Regions from separate parts of the Streptomyces sp. CNS606 genome, predicted to be linked through region 2. Evidence: predicted binding sites of a transcription regulator. Region 2 holds the regulator's gene; the other holds the start of a gene.
What was found. Region 2 encodes HrcA, which represses chaperone genes, less so after heat shock. Its sites were predicted from a motif close to TTNGCACTCNGNNNNNCNGAGTGCNAA; they were not measured.
Positions count from the first base shown of each region.

Region 1: groL (chaperonin GroEL) is a predicted target of HrcA. The motif match lies at 2,588-2,614, and genes of this name have one in related genera.

Region 1 covers NZ_KE384521.1:610,259-617,004, reverse strand. The annotation lists gene K304_RS0123535 (alanine/glycine:cation symporter family protein) at 1-569, opposite strand, end outside; gene groL (chaperonin GroEL) at 802-2,427, opposite strand; gene K304_RS0123525 (cold-shock protein) at 2,758-2,961, opposite strand; gene K304_RS0123520 (MoaD/ThiS family protein) at 3,400-3,678, opposite strand; gene thrC (threonine synthase) at 3,765-5,105, opposite strand; SAM riboswitch class I at 5,099-5,239, opposite strand; gene K304_RS0123510 (glucosyl-3-phosphoglycerate synthase) at 5,471-6,436, shown strand; gene K304_RS0123505 (trehalose-6-phosphate synthase) at 6,570-6,746, shown strand, end outside.
Region 2 covers NZ_AUFD01000013.1:49,905-56,650, forward strand. The annotation lists gene hemW (radical SAM family heme chaperone HemW) at 1-25, shown strand, start outside; gene K304_RS0110675 (MFS transporter) at 259-1,857, shown strand; gene K304_RS0110680 (DUF3097 domain-containing protein) at 1,997-2,857, opposite strand; gene K304_RS0110685 (MBL fold metallo-hydrolase) at 2,880-3,599, opposite strand; gene hrcA (heat-inducible transcriptional repressor HrcA) at 3,815-4,831, shown strand; gene dnaJ (molecular chaperone DnaJ) at 4,832-5,962, shown strand; gene K304_RS0110705 (nitronate monooxygenase) at 6,210-6,746, shown strand, end outside.

The DNA of each region.
Region 1 (6,746 bases), on a different contig from region 2:
GAGGACGAGTCGCTGCTGCCGGAGCTCTTCAGCACCGTGGTGATGGTGTTGGACTGCACGGCGGTGAAGACCCAGCCGAAGGTGAGTGTGATGATCACGGCGAAGGTGACGCCGAGCCAGCGCTTCCCCAGGCCCCGCTGCATGTAGTACGCCGGGCCGCCGCGGTAGGTGCCCTCACCGCCCGGGTGGGTGTTGCGCACCTTGTAGAGCTGGGCGAGCGTCGACTCGACGAACGAGGACGCGCCGCCGACCAGCGCCATGACCCACATCCAGAACACCGCGCCCGGGCCGCCGAGGGTGATGGCGGCGGCGACGCCCGCGACGTTGCCGGTGCCGATGCGGGCGGCGGCGGAGATGGTGAAGGCACCGAAGGCCGAGACGGACCTGCGGCCGGTCCCGTGGCTCTGCGCGGGGGTCTTCAGGACCCGCAGCATCTCCGGGAGCAGCCGCAGCTGCACGGCCTTGGAGCGGATCGTGAACCAGAGGCCCGCGATCGCCACGAGGGGGATCAGCAGGTACGTCCAGAAGTGGTCGTTGATCTCGACGATCAACGCGTCCAGCGTGCTCATGGGATGGGTGGTTCCTCGGAGTCGGGTGGTGCTCGGCTCTGGACGACGGGACGTACGTGCAGGCCGCGGAGGAAACGGAACACCGCCCTCCGTTCACAGCGGTCTGAGGGAACCTCACCGTTGCGTTCGGCGGTAATCGCCGTTCACCCGGTGCGGTATCTCACACGCGCGAGCGGCCCCCTCCCGCGAAGGGAGGGGGCCGCTCGAAGGTTCAGGCGTCGATCCGCGAGGATCAGAAGCCCATGTCACCGCCCATGCCACCGGTCGGGTCGGCGGCGGCGCCGGCCTTCTCGGGCTTGTCGGCGATGACGGCCTCGGTGGTGAGGAACAGCGCCGCGATGGAGGCGGCGTTCTGCAGCGCGGAGCGCGTCACCTTGGCCGGGTCGATGATGCCCTCGGTGATCATGTCGACGTACTCGCCGGTCGCGGCGTTCAGGCCGTGGCCGACGGGCAGGTTGCGCACCTTCTCGACGATGACGCCGCCTTCGAGACCGCCGTTGACGGCGATCTGCTTCAGCGGAGCCTCCAGCGCCAGCTTGACGGCCTGGGCACCGGTGGCCTCGTCGCCGTCCAGCTCGAGCTTCTCGAAGACCGAGGAGGCCTGGAGCAGGGCCACGCCACCGCCGGCGACGATGCCCTCCTCGACGGCCGCCTTGGCGTTGCGCACGGCGTCCTCGATGCGGTGCTTGCGCTCCTTGAGCTCCACCTCGGTGGCGGCGCCGGCCTTGATGACGGCCACGCCGCCGGCCAGCTTCGCGAGGCGCTCCTGGAGCTTCTCGCGGTCGTAGTCCGAGTCGGAGTTGTCGATCTCGGCGCGGATCTGGTTGACCCGGCCCTGGACCTGCTCGCTGTCGCCGGCACCGTCGACGATGGTGGTCTCGTCCTTGGTGATGACGACCTTGCGGGCGCGGCCGAGCAGCTCGACACCGGCGTTCTCCAGCTTGAGGCCGACCTCCTCGGAGATGACCTGGCCGCCGGTGAGGATGGCGATGTCGCCGAGCATGGCCTTGCGACGGTCGCCGAAGCCCGGGGCCTTGACCGCGACGGACTTGAAGGTGCCGCGGATCTTGTTCACCACGAGGGTGGACAGGGCCTCGCCCTCGACGTCCTCCGCGATGATCAGCAGCGGCTTGCCCGACTGCATGACCTTCTCCAGCAGCGGAAGGAGGTCCTTCACGTTGCCGACCTTGGAGTTGACGATGAGGATGTACGGGTCCTCGAGCTCCGCCTCCATGCGCTCCATGTCGGTGGCGAAGTAGGCGGAGATGTAGCCCTTGTCGAAGCGCATGCCCTCGGTGAGCTCCAGCTCAAGCCCGAAGGTCTGCGACTCCTCGACGGTGATGACGCCTTCCTTGCCGACCTTGTCCATGGCCTCGGCGATCAGCTCGCCGATCTGGGGGTCGGCGGCGGAGATGGAGGCCGTGGAGGCGATCTGCTCCTTGGTCTCCACGTCCTTGGCCTGCTCCAGCAGGGCGGCGGAGACGGCCTCGGTGGCGCGCTCGATGCCGCGCTTCAGCGCCATCGGGTTGGCGCCGGCGGCGACGTTGCGGAGACCCTCGCGGACCAGCGCCTGGGCGAGAACGGTCGCGGTCGTCGTGCCGTCACCGGCGACGTCGTCCGTCTTCTTCGCGACCTCCTTGACCAGCTCGGCGCCGATCTTCTCGTAGGAGTCCTCGAGCTCGATCTCCTTGGCGATGGAGACACCGTCGTTGGTGATGGTGGGAGCGCCCCACTTCTTCTCCAGCACGACGTTCCGGCCCTTGGGGCCGAGCGTGACCTTGACGGCGTCGGCGAGCTGGTTCATCCCGCGCTCGAGGCCGCGCCGCGCCTCCTCGTCGAACGCGATGATCTTGGCCATGGAAGTGGTCCTCCGGGACTCGGGTGGGCTTCGAAGGACCGTGCCGGCGCCCGCGACGGACGACCTGCGGACCCGGCGGTTCCTTGCCCCACCCGGCCTGCGGGCCTCACCGGACCCGGTCCTGCTGTCACTCTCACCTTCAGAGTGCTAACGCCAATGATTAGCACTCTCCCCCCTCGAGTGCAAGCGTCCACCGCACCCCGGGACGGCCGGCCGGACGGAGAGCACCCCACCCCCGCGGCACCCGACGGACACGAGCAGGGCCCGCACCTCCTGGTGGAGATGCGGGCCCTGCTGCTGTCGGTTACGTCGGTCGGTACCGGTCGGCGCTCAGCCGGTCACGCGGACCATGTCCGCCTGCGGCCCCTTCTGACCCTGCGAGATCTCGAACTCGACCCGCTGTCCTTCGTCCAGGGTGCGGTAGCCGTCCATCTGGATCGCGCTGTAGTGGACGAACACGTCCGCACCACCGTCGACCGCGATGAAGCCGTAGCCCTTCTCCGCGTTGAACCACTTGACGGTGCCCTGAGCCATTGCAAACTCCCCTATTACTGGCCCTTGCACGAGCCCGCACTTCGCGGACCCGGGTCAGACCTCACCCCCGGCGGAGCCGGTGGTGTGCGCCGGAACGCGTCGACCGCCGCTGAATGTATCTGTCCGAACGCCGTCTGCAACAGGTCAGGCGGACGAGAAATCGGGGCACGACACTTCACGGAATGTGGGGAGAAAGTGCGGGAAAGCGGGGCAATCGTGAAGAGGCAAACCGGCACAGGCGCGGCAAAAGAGACATCGAATTCGCGCAGAAGTTGTCGCGTTCTCATATGCGCGCGGCATTCACAGAAGGGGAACGGCTTCACTCTACTCCCTCGCGGAACGCGGAATCCCCCCCTCCGTTTCCGTGTCGGAGGAGGCGATTCCGTTCCCCGGCGCTTCCCGCGCGGTTCCGCGCGCCGTTGCCCGCGCCGGGGCGCGTCAGCAGCCGCCGGCGACCGCCGGGATGATCGAGACGCCCGCGCCGTCCGGCGTCGGCGTCTGAAGGCCCTCGGCGAAGCGCACGTCGTCGTCGTTCACGTAGACGTTCACGAAGCGGCGCAGCTTGCCGGAGTCGTCCAGGACCCGGGCGCCGATGCCGGTGTGGTTCTTCTCGAGGTCGGCCAGCACCTCGGCCAGCGTGACCCCCTCGGCCGGGACCTCGGCCCGGCCGCCGGTGTAGGTGCGCAGGATGGTCGGGATGCGGACGTTGACGCTCATGGGTTCACCTTCCGTGGGTTCGAAGTGCGCAGCAGTGCGCAGCAGGGGGACGCGGCGGCACGGCGCCGCGGGACGCCCGGGCCGCGTCAGGCCAGGCCCGCGTCGCGGAACGCGTCCAGGCTGGGGCGGATGGTCGCGCTGGGCCGGGCGGCGTCCGCGACGGCGTCCAGCGTCTTCAGCCCGTCACCGGTGTTCAGCACCACCGTGTTCAGCGACGGGTCCAGCAGGCCGTCCTCGATCAGCTTCCGGGTGACGCCGACGGTCACCCCGCCCGCCGTCTCCGCGAAGATGCCCTCGGTGCGGGCCAGCAGCGTGATGGCGTCGACGATCTGCGCGTCGGTGACGTCCTCCACCGCGCCGCCGGTGCGCCGCGCGATGTCCAGCACGTACGGGCCGTCCGCCGGGTTGCCGATGGCCAGGGACTTCGCGATCGTGTCCGGCTTCACCGGCCGTACGACGTCGTGACCGTCCTTGAAGGCGCGGGAGACCGGGGAGCAGCCCTCGGCCTGCGCGCCGAAGATCCGGTACGGCTTGTCCGCGACGAGGCCGAGCGCGATCAGCTCCTTGAACCCCTTGTCGATCTTGGTGAGCTGGGAGCCGGACGCGATCGGGATGACGATCTGGTCCGGCAGCTCCCAGCCGAGCTGCTCCGCGATCTCGTACGCCAGGGTCTTGGAGCCCTCGCCGTAGTAGGGGCGCAGGTTGACGTTGACGAAACCCCAGCCCTCGCCCAGCGGGTCGCCGATCAGCTCGGAGCAGAAACGGTTCACGTCGTCGTACGTGCCCTCGATGCCGACCAGGTCGCCGCCGTAGACGGCGGCCATCACGACCTTGCCCTGCTCCAGGTCGTGCGGGATGAACACGCAGGACCGGAAGCCGGCACGGGCCGCGGCGGCACCGACCGCGCCGGCCAGGTTGCCCGTGGAGGAGCAGGAGAGGGTGGTGAAGCCGAAGGCGCGGGCCGCCTCGACGGCGATGGCGACGACCCGGTCCTTGAAGGAGTGCGTCGGGTTGCCGGAGTCGTCCTTGACGTGCAGCGTGCCGCCCGCCGCGGCGACGCCCAGTTCGCGGGCCAGGTTGTCGGCCTGCACCAGCCGGGTGAACCCGGGGTCGGTGTTCGGCTGATCCGCGACGTCGGCGGGGACGGGCAGCAGCGGCGCGTAGCGCCAGATGCTCGCCGGACCGGCCTCGATCCGTTTCCGCAGGCCCTCCGGGTCGCCGGTCGGCAGGTCGTACGCGACCTCCAGCGGGCCGAAACACTCCTCGCAGGCGAAGAGCGGCCCCAGCGGGTTGCGGGCGCCGCACTCGCGACAGGACAGAGCGACGGCGGGGCCGAGTGAAACGTCGGCGGCAGCGGTTGCGGCGGAGGTGTCGGCGGACTGCTCGGGAGCTTGCACAGCCATGAAGGCGAGGCCCTTTCTCCTCATCTTCCCCGTGGCGTATCTCGCCACGAGCCGGAATTGGCACCTTCCCTAGCCGGGGGCCCGCCTGGATGCGCGAGACCGGCTGGAGGGTTGCCGGGGCTTCATCGGGCCGTTCCCTCTGCCCCTCTGGATGAGCGGTGTGAAGTTGTGGGTCGGGTCACTCGGACCCGTGCGTCCGACCCCGCCATGTCCGGGCCGGTCGCGTTGTTCAAGACTGTAGCCCAAGGCTCCCGCACCGCCTGCGGGGCGTCCGCACCGCGAGACGCGGTGCCCGCAGTGCGGTCGCAGCGGCGCCGTACGCTCGCGCGGCGGCACGCTGGAGCGGGGGCGGGTTCCGACACCTACAGGAAAGCAGCAGGAGAGCAGACGTGCTGGACGAGGTCCGCGACTGGCTGGACCGCCGCTCCTGGGCGGCGGCAGACCGCCCGCTCCCGGCGCTCGCCGCGGCGAAACGCGCCGCCGGGCCGGCCGGCGGCGTCAGCGTCGTGCTGCCCGCCCTCGACGAGGAGGCCACCGTCGGCGAGATCGTCGCCGTGATCCGCCGCGACCTGATGGACGGCCCTCACCCGCTGGTCGACGAGCTGCTCGTGCTCGACTCCGGCTCCACCGACCGTACGGCGGAGGTCGCCGCCGCGGCCGGCGCGAAGGTGGTGCACCGCGACGAGGTGCTGCCACGGGTCCCCGCCGTCCTCGGCAAGGGCGAGGTGCTCTGGCGCTCGCTGCTCGCGACCAGCGGCGAGATCGTCTGCTTCGTCGACGCCGACCTGCGGGACTTCTCCGCCGACTTCGTCTCCGGGATCGTCGGCCCGCTGCTCACCGATCCCGGCCTGCAACTGGTCAAGGCGATGTACGACCGGCCGTTCGGCGCCAGCCCGGAGGGCGGCGGCCGGGTCACCGAACTGGTCGCCCGGCCGCTGCTGAACCTCCACTGGCCGCGCCTCGCGGGCTTCGTCCAGCCGCTCGGCGGCGAGTACGCGGCGCGGCGCACGCTCCTGGAACGGCTGCCGTTCCCCGTCGGCTACGGCGTGGAGCTGGGCCTGCTGGTGGACGCGCTCGGCCTGGCCGGCCTGGACGCGCTGGCCCAGGTGGACGTCGGCGCGCGGCGGCACCGGCACCAGGACGGTCAGGCGCTGGGGCGGATGGCCGCAGCGATCCTCCGCACGGCGGAGGTACGGCTGCCCCGCGGGGGCGACGAGCTCGCGGTGCGGCACCGCCTGACGCAGTTCGCCCGGGCGGACGCGGGCGGCTTCGCGGCCCGGACCTTCGCCGTGGACGAGGTGGAGCGGCCGCCGATGCTGAGCGTCCCCGAGTACGCCGCCCGCCGCCCCGCCTGACCGACCCGGGTGCCCGGCCCCTGCCACGGCGTCTCCTCCCGCCCGCGCGGGACCGGGCGGGCGGCGCGGAGGCGTGCGGCGGCACGGGAGCGGCGTACGTTTGCGCGGGAGCGCGGACGGCTAGGCTCCGGCCATGGTCGCTGAGCGCTCCGCCCAGGTACTCGTCGCGTCGAACAGAGGCCCCGTCGCCTACCGCCCCGCCGAGGACGACCCGGCCCGCCTCACCGCCCGACGGGGCGGCGGGGGCCTCGTGTCGGGGCTGAGCGCGATCGGCCCGGAGACGGGGGCCGTCTGGGTGTGTTCCGCCCTG
Region 2 (6,746 bases):
GGTCGTCCGCGCCCTCACGGACTGACCCCTCGGGCCGGGCGGGCAGCCTCCCCCGCTGCCCGCTGCCCGCTGCCCGCTGCCCGCTGCCCGCTGCCCGCTCGCCCGGAGCGGGAGGCGTCCGCACCGCGCCTCCCGCACGGCGGACGCCTCCCGCCCGGCGTGGCGGCGGTCGGTCGTGGCGTGGGCGAGGTGCCCAGGAGTCACCCGGACGGCCGGGGCGAGGTGCCCCACGCCCCGGGCCGGGCGAGCATGCCAGACATGGGCCGACAGACCGCCGGCACGCCCTCCGAGGCACGCCGTACCGGGAGCCTGGGGCTGACCCTGGCCGCCATGCTCTTCGCCGTGTCGATGACCTTCATCGACCAGACGATCGTGGCCATCGCGGCCCCCGAGATCTCCGACGAGCTGGCGCTGTCGTCGTCCGGCGTGCAGTGGATCGTCAACGCCTACCTGCTCTCCCTCGCAGCCTTCTTCGCGCTCGGCGGCAGGCTGTCCGACCTCTACGGCCACCGCCGCGTCATGCTGATCGGCACGGTCCTGTTCGTCGTCTCCTCGGCGCTGTGCGGCTTCGTCCCCGACGACTCCTTCGCCCAGGCGTGGCTGGTGTGCTTCCGTGCCACGCAGGGGCTGGGCGCGGCGCTGATGTTCCCGGCCGCCCTCGCGGTCGTGGTCGCCGTCTTCCCCCTGGAGCGCCGAGGCAGCGCGCTCGCGCTGTTCTTCGGGCTGTCCGGCGGCCTGACCGCCGTGGGCCCGATCCTCGGCGGCTGGCTGACCTCGTGGACGTGGCGGGCGATCTTCTGGGTGAACATCCCCGTCGCCGTGATCGCCATCGTGCTCACGCTGCTCGCCCGCATCCGCGACGAGCCGCGTCGCGAGACCCTCGACGTGACTGGCGCCGTCCTCGTGGCCGCGGGCATGGGCCTGAGCGTCCTGGGGCTGATGCAGGCGTCCGCGTGGGGCTGGAGCAGCGTCGCCACCTGGGCGTGCATCGCCGGCGGGCTGCTGATCCTGGCGCTGTTCGTCCGCGTGGAGCTGCGCACCACGCGTCATCCGCTCATCACCATGGCGGTGTTCCGCGACCGGGCGTTCGTCGCGGACAACCTGGTGCTGTTCTTTGCGATGACCGCGTTCGTGCCGGTCTTCTTCTTCGCCTCGGTCTACGCGCAGGTGTCACTCAGTGCGTCGCCGAACGAGGCGGGGATCTACATGCTGGTGTTCTTCGCCGGTTTCGGCGTGGCGTCGCAGCTGGGCGGCCGGATGCTCGACACCCGGGGCGCCAAGCACCCCATGCTTCTGGGGACCGCGCTGGGCGCCGCCGGGTTCGCGCTGTGGGCGCACCGTGCGACCGAGCTGTCGCTGAACGACCAGTGGCCGTACATCGTGATGGCCGGCGCCGGCATCGGGTTCCTGCTGTCGCCCGCTTCGACGGACGCCGTGAACCGCGCCCTCTCCGCCTCGTACGGCGAGGTCACCGGCATCACGCAGACCCTGCGCAACTTCGCGGCCGCCGTCGGGCTCGCGGTCTTCGGCACGGTGCTCACCCATGTCACGACGGACCGGGTGCTGGACACCTTCGAGCGCCGCGGTTTCACGGGGGAGCGGTCCGCCGAGGTCGCGCGCCGCGTGGCGGAGTCCGTCACGGGCCACGGCGACGAGTCGGAGCCCGGCGGCAGCGGTCCGGTGTCGTCGTTCATGCGGGAGACGATGGACGCCGTGCGCATGGACTTCGCCGAGGCCACCCAGGTCGTGTTCGCCTGCATGGCCGGGGCGATGGCTCTCGCCTTCGTCTGCGCCCACCTGCATCCCGGTGGCCGGGTCGGTGACCGCGAGGACCCCACCCGTCACTCGAACAAGTGAACCGACCGGTGCGCCTACCTGCTGGCCGACCCGCTGCCCGGCTGCTGCGTGCTGTTCACCGAACCGGCGGGCGAGGGTGAGGCGGCCGACGGCCGACTACGGTTCCGGACCCTGACGTGAGCCGGTCACGTCAGGTGGGTCAGCCGCCGTTCGGGCCGCCCACGGTGACGTGGTCGATGAGGTGTTCCACCGGGCCGAGCAGGCCCGGGTCCAGGTCGCGGTAGGAGTGGACGGCGCCGAGGATGCGCCGCCACGCGGCCCCGGTGTTCGCCGGCCAACCCAGCGCCTCGCACACGCCCGTCTTCCAGTCCTGCCCGCGGGGCACCCGCGGCCAGGCGTCGATGCCGAGCGCCGCGGGCTTGACCGCCTCCCAGATGTCGACGAACGGGTGGCCCACCACCAGCACCCGTTCCGCGCCCCACGTCGCGGTCACGTCCGCCGCGATCCGGGACTCCTTCGACCCGGGCACCAGGTGGTCGACGAGCACGCCCAGCCGTGCGTCGGAGGTGGGGTCGAAGAGGTCCACCACCCCCGCCAGGTGGTCGACGCCCTCCAGGTACTCGACCACCACGCCCTCGACGCGCAGGTCGTCGCCCCAGACCTTCTCCACCAGTTCCGCGTCGTGCCGCCCCTCCACATAGAGCCGTCCCGCCCGTGCGACGCGGGCCCGTGCGCCCGGCACGGCGACCGAGCCGGAGGCCGTGCGCCCGGCGGCGGCAGGCGCCGCGGGGGCGACGGACGCGGGCCGCACCAGGGTGACGACCTCCCCGTCCAGCAGGAAGCCGCGCGGCTCCATCGGGAACACGCGGTGCTTGCCGAACCGGTCCTCCAGCGTCACCGTCGGCCCCTGCGCCGTCTTCTCGCACCGGACCACCGCGCCGCAGAAGCCGGTCGCGGCCTCCTCGACGACGAGGTCCGGGTCGGCGGGCACCTCGGGCACCGCGGCCGTGCGGCGCTTCCAGGGCGGGGTGAGGTCGGGGTCGTACCGGCGACTGCGCATCCGCCCATTCTGGCCGCAGGCGTCACGGCCGGGCGAAACGCCGTGCCAGTGCGTCACGTTGGGCGCGGACGAACGCCGCGTCGACCACCGCGCCGTGCCCCGGCACGTACACGGCGTCCTCGCCGCCGAGGGACAGCAGCCGGTCCAGCGCGGCGGGCCAGCGGGCCGGCAGGGCGTCCGGCCCGGCCTGCGGTTCTCCGGACTCCTCCACCAGGTCGCCGCAGAACACCACCTCCCGCGCGCCGGGCTCGCGCCCCGGCACCAGTACGGCCAGGTCGTGGCCGGTGTGGCCGGGCCCCACGTTGGCGAGCAGCACCTGTCGTCCGCCGCCGAGGGACAGTGTCAGTTCGCCGCTCACCGCGTGCTGGGGCAGCACCAGGGCGTCCGCAGCCTGCGCGGCGGCGGCCGGGTCCAGGCCGTGCCGCACCGCGTCCCGCTGGATCGCCTCCCGGTCGTGCCGCAGGACGCGCTCCAGCCCCACCGCGCCGTACACCTGCACGCCCGCGAAGGCGGCGGTGCCCAGCACGTGGTCGAAGTGCGCGTGGGTGAGTGCGACCCGGGTCACCGGCAGCCCGAGCCGTTCACGCACCGCCGTACGGACCGCCGCGCCCTCGGCCAGACAGGATCCGGTGTCGACCACGAGCGCCCCGTCCGCAGCGGCCACGGCGCCCACCGTGGCGTCCCACCGCGGCAGCCGCGCGCGCAGCACGCCCGGCGCGAGCTCTTCCCAACCGATGTCCATGTCTCCCGACGCTAACGGGGCGTACCCCGCGTCCTCGCGCCGACCCGCTCCGACCGCCACGGAATCGCTACCGACCCGCAGTGGAGCCGCCCTTGCCCCGGCCACGTCCCCCGGCCGTACACTTGCTGGGAAACCGCTGGCACTCGACCAAGGAGAGTGCCAGGCCAGCAGCGGCCGGGCAGCACGGCGGACGGCCCTGGGACGGAGGTGTGCGCGTGCTCAGTGAACGCAGACTCGAGGTGCTGCGCGCCATCGTCCAGGACTACGTCGGCACCGAGGAGCCCGTCGGCTCGAAGGCGCTCACGGAGCGACACAACCTGAAGGTCTCCCCGGCGACCGTGCGCAACGACATGTCGGCGCTCGAGGACGAGGGCTACATCGCGCAGCCGCACACCAGCGCCGGACGCATCCCCACCGACAAGGGCTACCGGCTCTTCGTCGACCAGCTGGCGGGCGTCAAGCCGCTGTCCTCGCCGGAGCGCCGCGCGATCCACAACTTCCTCGACGGCGCCGTCGACCTGGACGACGTCGTCGGCCGCACGGTGCGGCTGCTCGCGCAGCTCACCCGGCAGGTCGCGGTGGTGCAGTACCCGTCGCTGACCCGCTCGACGGTGCGGCACGTGGAGCTGCTGGCCCTCGCGCCGGCCCGCCTGATGCTGGTGCTGATCACCGACACCGGACGCGTCGAGCAGCGCATGGTCGACTGCCCCGCGCCGATCGGCGAGAACACCGTCGCCGACCTGCGCGCACGGCTCAACGGCCGCACCGCCGGCCAGCGCTTCACCGACGTGCCCCGGCTGGTGCAGGACCTCCCCGACTCCTTCGACGCGGACGACCGCGGCACCGTCTCCACCGTTCTCGCCACCCTGCTGGAGACGCTGGTCGAGGAGACCGAGGAGCGGCTGATGATCGGCGGCACCGCCAATCTCACCCGCTTCGGCCACGACTTCCCGCTCACCATCCGGCCCGTGCTGGAGGCGCTGGAGGAGCAGGTCGTCCTGCTGAAGCTGCTCGGCGAGGCCACCGACTCGGGCATGACCGTGCGAATCGGTCACGAGAACGCTCACGAGGGGCTGAGTTCCACATCCGTGGTTTCGGTCGGTTACGGTTCGGGCGACGAGGCGGTCGCCAAGCTCGGCGTGGTGGGGCCGACCCGGATGGACTACCCCGGAACGATGGGAGCGGTACGCGCAGTGGCACGTTACGTCGGACAGATCCTGGCGGAGAGCTAAGTGGCGACGGACTACTACTCCGTCCTCGGCGTGCAGCGCGACGCCTCGCAGGACGAGATCAAGAAGGCCTTCCGCAGGCTGGCGCGCGAACTGCACCCGGACGTGAACCCGGACCCGAAGACGCAGGACCGGTTCAAGGAGATCAACACCGCGTACGAGGTGCTCTCCGACCCGCAGAAGAAGCAGGTCTACGACCTCGGCGGCGACCCCGCGGGTCCCGGCGGCGGCGCGGGCGGCTTCGGCGGCGGCGGCTTCGGCAACTTCTCCGACATCATGGACGCCTTCTTCGGCACGGCGTCCCAGCGGGGCCCGCGCTCGCGTACCCGGCGCGGCCAGGACGCGATGATCCGGTTGGACATCGACCTGAACGAGGCCGCGTTCGGCACCACCAAGGAGATCCAGGTCGACACCGCCACCGTGTGCGGCAGCTGCTCCGGTGAGGGCGCCGCACCGGGCACGTCGGCGCAGACCTGCGACATGTGCCGCGGACGCGGCGAGGTCTCGCAGGTGACCCGCTCCTTCCTCGGCCAGGTCATGACCTCGCGCCCGTGCCCGCAGTGCCAGGGCTTCGGCACGGTCGTGCCCACGCCGTGCCCCGAGTGCGCCGGCGACGGCCGGGTGCGCTCGCGGCGGACCCTCACGGTCAAGATCCCGGCCGGCGTCGACAACGGCACGCGCATCCAGCTCGCCGGCGAGGGCGAGGTCGGCCCGGGCGGCGGTCCGGCGGGCGACCTCTACGTCGAGATCCACGAGACCCCGCACTCCACCTTCCAGCGCCGCGGCGACGACCTGCACTGCACGGTCACCATCCCCATGACGGCCGCCGCTCTGGGCACGAAGGTGCCGCTGAAGACGCTGGACGGCATGGAGGAGGTCGACATCCGGCCCGGCACGCAGTCCGGCCAGTCGATCCCGCTGCACGAGCGCGGCATCACGCACCTGCGCGGCGGCGGCCGCGGCCAGCTCATCGTCCACGTCGAGGTGACGACGCCGAGCAAGCTGGACCCGGAGCAGGAGGACCTGCTGCGGCGCCTGGCGACGCTGCGCGGGGAGGAGCGGCCCCAGGGCCAGTTCCAGCCGGGGCAGCAGGGCCTCTTCCACCGCCTCAAGGACGCGTTCAACGGCCGCTGACCCCCGCCGGGCCCGCCTGCGCGGCGTGCCTTCCGCGCGCTGCGCACGGTGCCGGGGTGCGGTGCCGCGCCGTACCGTTGCGCGGCAGCCGCGGGGTCCGCGCGTCGTTGTCCGGCGGCGTCTCGCGGTGGTGGGCGTCTGAGCCGTCCGCCGCGGTGACCCGCCGGGGCGGCCGTGCCGCGCGGCGACCGCGGAACGGCTGCGGCCCCCGCCGGGGGCGGCGTACGGGGCGTGACAGGATGGTCACATGGCCCCCGACCTCGACCTCGCCCTCCTCCGTCACCCGGTCGTTCAGGCACCCATGGCGGGCGGCGCCTCCACCCCGGAACTCGCCGCCGCCGTCAGCGAGGCCGGCGGCCTCGGCATGCTCGCCGCCGGCTACAAGACGCCGGAGGCCATGTACGAGGAGACGCGCCACCTGCGCCGGCTCACTCCCCGCCCCTTCGGCGTGAACCTCTTCCTGCCCCAGACGCCGGCCGCCGAGGCGGCGGCGCTCGCCGCCTACCGCGACCGGCTCGCCCCCGAGGCCGCCCGCTACGACGCCGAACTCGGCGACACCGACGTGGGCGGGAGCGACGCCTACGACGCGAAGGTCGCGGTCCTCCTCCAACACCCCGTGCCGCTGGTGTCGTTCACCTTCGGCTGCCCCGAGGAGCGCGTGCTGCGCCGCTTCGCGGAGGCGGGCACGTCGACGGTCGTCACGGTCACCTCCGTGGACGAGGCGCTCACCGCCCAGGACCGCGGCGCCGCCGCCGTGTGCGTGCAGGGCGCGGAGGCCGGCGGC